Regions from separate parts of the Micromonospora sp. NPDC007230 genome, predicted to be linked through region 2. Evidence: riboswitches for the same ligand, from Rfam matches in the RefSeq annotation. Region 2 holds a riboswitch; the other holds the start of a gene.
The links. A riboswitch is a leader RNA that binds a small molecule or an ion and turns the genes downstream of it on or off. The one in region 2 is predicted to bind cyclic di-AMP.
Positions count from the first base shown of each region.

Region 1: linked by a shared signal. The riboswitch ahead of ACFYML_RS23860 (coiled-coil domain-containing protein) and the one ahead of ACFYML_RS18350 (NlpC/P60 family protein) in region 2 are both predicted to bind cyclic di-AMP.

Region 1 covers NZ_JBIAFE010000018.1:51,786-55,183, forward strand. Annotated here, with positions in the region: gene ACFYML_RS23850 (HelD family protein) at 1-152, shown strand, start outside; gene ACFYML_RS23855 (cation diffusion facilitator family transporter) at 244-1,158, shown strand; cyclic di-AMP (ydaO/yuaA leader) riboswitch at 1,303-1,435, shown strand; gene ACFYML_RS23860 (coiled-coil domain-containing protein) at 1,440-2,507, shown strand; gene ACFYML_RS23865 (hypothetical protein) at 2,616-3,248, shown strand; gene ACFYML_RS23870 (SRPBCC family protein) at 3,271-3,398, opposite strand, start outside.
Region 2 covers NZ_JBIAFE010000011.1:258,421-261,818, reverse strand. Annotated here, with positions in the region: gene ACFYML_RS18360 (pyridoxamine 5'-phosphate oxidase family protein) at 1-168, opposite strand, end outside; gene dcd (dCTP deaminase) at 247-825, shown strand; gene ACFYML_RS18350 (NlpC/P60 family protein) at 871-1,905, opposite strand; cyclic di-AMP (ydaO/yuaA leader) riboswitch at 1,918-2,053, opposite strand; gene ACFYML_RS18345 (N-acetylmuramoyl-L-alanine amidase) at 2,286-3,398, shown strand, end outside.

The sequences.
Region 1 (3,398 bases), on a different contig from region 2:
CCAGCCTCCAGGCCAAGGGCATGGAGTACGACGGCGTGGTGCTGGTGGCCCCGAGCGAGATCCGGGCCGATCCGGGGTCCGGCGTCCGCACGCTCTACGTGGCGCTCTCCCGGGCCACCCAGCGCCTCACCACCCTCGACCCGGTGGGCTGACGGCGGCTCCGGCGACCCCCATTCACTCGCACATATAGCGATGTGAGCATAGATTGGGTCGGGCCGGGGTGCGGAACGGAAGGGTGTGGGCGTGGGCGCAGGTCATGACCACAGCGGCACGGTCGCCAACGCCGCGCACCGCCACCGGGGCCGGCTCTGGGCCGCCTTCGGGCTGCTCAGCGCCCTGATGGTGGTCGAGGCGGCGACCGCCTTCGCGACCGGCTCGCTGGCCCTGCTCTCCGACGCCGGGCACATGTTCACCGACGTCCTCGGCATCGGCATGGCGCTGGCCGCGATCACCGCCACCCGGCGCGCCGAGACCGATCCGCAGCGCACCTTCGGGCTCTACCGGCTGGAGGTGCTGGCCGCCCTCGCCAACGCGGTGCTGCTCGGCGCGGTCGCCGCGTACGTGCTCGTCGAGGCCGTCCGCCGGTTCGGCGAGCCACCGGAGGTCCTCGCCGGGCCGATGCTCGCCGTGGCGGTGCTCGGCCTGCTCGCCAACCTGGTCGCGTTCGGGCTGCTGCGCAGCGGGGCGCAGGAGAGCATCAACCTGCGCGGGGCCTACCTGGAGGTGCTCGGCGACCTGCTCGGCTCGCTCGGCGTGATCGGCGCCGCCCTGGTCATCACGTTCACCGAGTGGTGGTGGGCGGACCCGCTGGTGGCCGTCGCGATCGGGCTGTTCATCCTGCCGCGCACCTGGCGGCTCGGCCGGGCCGCGGTCCGCATCCTGGTGCAGGCCGCCCCGGAACACCTGCAGGTGACCGCCGTGCACGACCGGCTGGCCGCGGTGCCCGGCGTCGCCGAGGTGCACGACCTGCACGTCTGGACGCTCACCTCCGGCATGGACGTGGCCTCGGCGCACCTGACCACCACCCCCGACGCCGAGGTGGGCGAGGTGCTCGCCGCCGCGCGGGCCGCGCTGCACGATGACTTCCGGATCGATCACGCCACGTTGCAGATCGAACCCGGGGCGTCACCCGGCGCGTGCGGATCCGTCGAGTGGTAATTGAGGACAACCTTAATTCCAAGTGGCTATTGTGCACTAGTGCCGGCTTATGCCCGATTCCCGTTCGCCGCCTACGGCGACGGGCCGGAACAGCGCCGGTAGGCTCGGTCGCGGCTTCCGCCGGGCGACGCCCAGCAGCGTCCGCGGTGGCCGTCGCCTAATCGCCACAGCACGGCGAGCCGGGGAACCACGTACCTGGGGTGCATCCGCGTCAGCGGTAGGGATCTTCCGTCCCGAACCCGTCAGCTAACCCGGTCGGCGGTTGACGGAAGGACACGTGAATGCCACCAGTGGCACCTGTACGAAGGACGGCCGCCCGGTTGGCGGCCCTGCTCGTCGCGGCGCTCGCCCTCGGCGTCGCGGCCACGCCGGTCTCCCCCGCCTCGGCGGCTCCCCCGACCGGCCTGCTCGCCGCCGCACCCGGCGACGACGAGGGCGGCACACCGGCGCTGCGCGCGCAGCTCGACGCGGCCAGCAAGGGCTGGCTGGAGGCGCGGACCGCGTTGAACCGGTCGGTGAGCCGGCAGCAGCAGCTCACCGCCCAGCTCAAGACGATCAACAGCGAGCTGGGTGTACGCGACGCCAAGGTCGGTGAGCTCGCCGGGTTGGCCTACCGGACCGGGCGGCTCGGCACCGCCGCGGCGCTGCTCGGCAGCAGCAACCCGGAGGGCTTCATGGACCGGGCGCTCACCCTGCAGCAGGTCGCCGCACACGAGGACCGGGCCCTGCGCGACCTGATCGACACCCGGGACCAGGCCACCCGCACCCAGAACGCGCTCAACGGCGAGATCCGGGAACATCGCAAGCAGGTCGCGATCATGGCCAAGCGCAAGGCACAGGCGGAACGCGCGCTGGAGGTGGCGAACAACCGAACCACCGGCACCGCCGGCGGCAGCGTGCAGGGCACGTCCCGGGCCAACGCCACCCCCGCGAAGCGCAACGCCGACGGTTCCTGGCCCGCGGAGTCGTGCAGCGTCAACGACCCGACGCCCGCCGACGGCTGCATCACCCCGCGCACGCTGCACGCGCTCCAGCAGGCCAAGGCGGCCGGGTTCACCCGGTACGTCTCCTGCTACCGGCCCAGCGGCTCGGGTGAGCATCCCAAGGGCCGGGCCTGCGACTTCGCCGCCCAGAAGAACGGCTTCGGCGGGGTGGCCACCGGCGGCGACAAGACGTACGGCAACAACCTGGCCGCGTACTTCATCCGCAATGCCGACCCGCTCGCCGTGCTCTACGTGATCTGGTACAAGCAGATCTGGCTGCCCAGCAGCGGGTGGAAGGCGTACAGCGGGGGCAACGGCGACCCGTCCAGCGACCACACCAACCACGTGCACCTGTCGGTGTACTGAGCCCGCGGTGGCCCGCCGCCCGGCGGGCCACCGTACGCCCACCGACGTACGCCGGATGTCGTCGCGCGGCCCACGACGCCGGGCCGGCGACGGCCGAGCATCGAGGGCATGAGCCGACTCTCGCCCACCACGCGCAAGGCACTGCTCACCCTGCACCTGGTCACCTCGCTGGGCTGGCTCGGCGCCGACCTGGTGCTGGTCACCCTCGGCATCGCCGGGCTGCGCGGCGCCGACCCGGAGGTGGTCTATCCGGCCGCCGGGCTGCTGGTCACATACCTCTTCGCGCCGCTGAGCGTGGCGGTCTGGCTGGTCGGGCTGGCGAGCGCGCTGCTCACCCCGTGGGGCCTGCTGCGCTGGCGCTGGGTGCTGGTGAAGTTCGCGATCACCACCGGGATGCTCGGCCTGGTCCTGCTGCTGCTCACCCCGACCGTGCGCGGGCTCGCCGAGCTGGGGCCCGAGCTCGCCACCCGGGACCGGCTGGACCTGGTCATCCCGCCGGCGGTCTCCAGCAGCCTGCTGATCCTGATGACCGTGCTGTCCACCTACAAGCCGTGGGGACGGCTGCGCCGCGCCACGTCGGCGACCCGGCGGCCGGCCGACGGCTCCAGCGACGGCTTCCGGTCGCGGCGCGGGGTCAGACCGGCCTTCATTCGGCCCGGAGCGCCGCCTGGCGGCGCGGAGGCCGAATCATGGCCGCCAGCCGAGCCGGAGTTGCCGCAAACCGCCGGGCGGCGGGCCTAGCCGGTAGGGTCGCCGCACCGGCTCAGTCGGCGTGCCCCTCGAGGGTCGCGCCGAGCCGGCTGGCCAGGCCGAGATGGGCCGCCCGGGCCTGCCGGAAGGCGTACCCGAACAGCGGCGCCGGGGCGGAGAGGGTGATCTCGACGTCGATCC
Region 2 (3,398 bases):
GTAGAGCCCGTCGTCGGTGATGACCGGGGAGACCGGGTGGACCCGGGGGCCCCCGTCGGCGCGGACCGTGGCGAGGTAGCCGAAGCCCGGCCCGTACTGCTGCAGGAGAAGGCGGATCTCGTCGGCGAGTCGGGGCTCGTCGGCGGCGAATTCGGACCAGGAAGCCATGCGGACATTCTATCGAACACGTGTACGAAGATGTAGTCCGACACGCAGGTCGCCCGTACCGGTCGCTATGGTGTTCCGATGCTGCTCTCCGACCGCGACCTGGTCTCCGAGATCAAGGCGGGCGCACTCGCGCTGGAGCCCTTCGAGCCTACGCTGGTGCAGCCGTCCAGCATCGACGTACGCCTGGACCGGCTCTTCCGGGTCTTCAACAACCACCTCTACACGCACATCGACCCGTCCCAGCAGCAGGACGACCTGACCTCGATGGTGGAGGTACCCGAGGGCGAGCCGTTCGTGCTGCACCCGGGCGAGTTCGTGCTCGCCTCGACGCTCGAGGTGATCTCGCTGGGCGACCAGCTCGCCGGCCGGCTCGAGGGCAAGTCCAGCCTGGGCCGGCTCGGGCTGCTCACCCACTCCACCGCCGGCTTCATCGACCCGGGCTTCTCCGGGCACGTCACGCTGGAACTCTCCAACGTGGCCAACCTGCCGATCACGCTCTGGCCCGGCATGAAGATCGGCCAGCTCTGCATCTTCCGGCTCTCGTCGCCGGCCGAGCACCCGTACGGCTCGGCGGTCTACGGCTCGCGCTACCAGGGGCAGCGCGGGCCGACCCAGAGCCGGTCCTGGCAGAACTGGCGTACCTGGCCGACCCGCTGAGCACGACGCAGGGGCTCCCGCGACGCGGAAGCCCCTGCGTACCCGTCAGCCCGGGCGGCCGTAGCTGTTGATCTGGCCGTCGTCGACGCGTTTCATCGTGATCGGCTTGCCGGACTGGGAGGCGTGCACCACCCAGCCGCCGCCGACGTACATCCCGACGTGGTGCAGGTCGCTGTAGTAGAAGACCAGGTCACCGGGGCGTAGCTCGCCGCGGCTCACCCGCCGGGTGACGTCGTGCTGCTCGCGGGCGTTGTGCGGCAGGGAGACCCCGGCCTTGGCCCAGGCCGCCATGGTCAGGCCGGAGCAGTCGTAGTGGTCCGGGCCGGCGGCACCCCAGACGTAGATCTTGCCGATCTGGGCGCAGGCGAACTTGACCGCGACACCGGCCGGGCCGCCCGGGTAGCCGGCGGGGCAGGGCGCGGGACGCAGTGGTCCGCCGCCGCCGTTGCCGTACACCTTGAGCCGGAGCTTCTGGAGCCGGGCGATCTCGGCGTCGATCTGCTTCTTCTGGGCCGCGAGCTGAGCTTCGGTACGGGCCAGCTGGGCGACCATCGCGTCCAACGGCTTCTTCTTCGCGGCCAGCTCGTCGCGCAGCTCCATGACGGCCTGCACCTGCTCGTGCTGGTGGTGCGCGAAGCGGTCGAGCAGTTCGAGGCTGTTGACCACCTCGCTCGGCGACCGGCTGCCCAGCAGGGCGTTGACGGTGGAGAGGTTGTTGCCCTTGTACGCGTCGGCGGCCAGCCCGCTGACCTGCCCGAGGGCGGCGTCGACCTGGGCCTCGAGCGGGGCGATCTGCTTCGCCAGCGCGTCGGCCTGCTTGCGCCGGACGGCGAGCTTTCCGCGGGTGGAGTTGACCTGTTCGATGATCGGTTCGAGCTTGTTCCAGTCCTGGTCGATCTGGCGCTCGATCTCGGTGACCGACGGTTCGGCGTGGGCCGCCGTGGCGCCGCCGGTCAGGACGACGGCGGTGCCGACCAGGGCGGCGAGGGCAATGGTGAAGCGGGACCAGCGTGAACGCGGCGCAGCCGTCGACCGGTCGACCGACCGGTCCGACGGTGGCCGCGGGGCATGGTGTGCCACCGGGCTCCGTACTCCTTCTTCCTGACCGCCTACCGGGTTAGCTGACGGGTTCGGACGGGAAGGGAGCCGCCCTACCGCAGTGGCTGCGGATTCACCCCAGGTACCTGGGTCCCCGGCTCGCCTGGCGGCGACTCGGCGGTGTCGGACCGTCACCACCCGGGATGGACGGTGAACCTACCGGTCGACGACTGACCAGAGTAGGGACCGTCGTTATCAATCCGCAACCCGATCCGCCGTGACACTCCGTACGCAGATTCGGAAACCACCCGACGGTGAAGGTTTTTTACGCCCATCATCACCACCTGGAAAGGTATTGACCTGGGGCCATCTGCGGAGTGAGGGTGGGGACGCAGTCACCCCCATCCCTATCTGGAGGTTCGATGCACCTCTCAGCACTGCCACCGCGCAGACGGATACTGCTGGCCGCCGCCGTCGCGGCGGCCACCGCTCTCGCGACCAGCGGTCCCACCGCGGCGGCGCCCCTCACCGTCGCCGGCACCACCGACAGCCCGGACCGGCAGCAGCAGTACGCCGCCGCGGCGGCGGAGTACGGCGTGCCGCAGAGCGTCCTGCTCGGCGTCTCCTACCTGGAGTCCCGCTGGGACACCCACTCCGGCCGGCCCAGCACCAGCGGCGGCTACGGCCCGATGCACCTCACCGACGCGCAGCAGGTCGCCTCGACCCCGTCCAGCGCGCACGTGGACGAGAACGAGGACCCCCGCGGCGACGAGTCCCGTCCGCTCACCGTCGACCTGACCGCCGCCGCCGCGCCTTCCGGGGACACCCTGCCCGTGGCGTCGCTGCAGACCCTGGACACCGCCGCCGACCTCACCGGCGTGTCGAAGGAGACGCTGCGCGACGACGCGGCGGCCAACATCCGCGGCGGCGCGGCCCTGCTGGCGTCGTACCAGCAGAAACTGGGCGGGCCGGTCGGCGCCGGCAGCGACCCGGCGGCCTGGTACGGCGCGGTGGCCCGGTACTCCGGCGCGGACACCGAGGACGCGGCGGCGGCCTTCGCCGACGAGGTGTACGACCAGATCGGCCAGGGCGCCAGCCGGACCACCGACGACGGCCAGCGGGTGACCCTCGCCGCCGCCGCGGTGACGCCGGACCAGTCCGGGCTGCACAAGCTCGGCCTGCGCCGCGCCGAGCGGCCGGACGGCCTGGAGTGCCCGGTCCGCCTCGCCTGCGAGTGGATCCCCGCACCGTACGGGGAGTACACGATCCCCGAGACGACCATCGTGGACTACGGCAACTACGACATCGGCAACCGGCCGGCTCAGCAGAAGCTCGAATACATCATCATCCACGACACCGAGGGCTACTTCGGCCCGAGCGTACGGCTGGTCCAGGACGTGACCTACCTGGGCTGGCACTACACGCTGCGCTCGGTGGACGGCTACGTCGCCCAGCACATCAAGGCCAAGGACGTCGGCTGGCAGGCCGGCAACTGGTACGTCAACGCCAAGTCCATCGGCATCGAGCACGAGGGC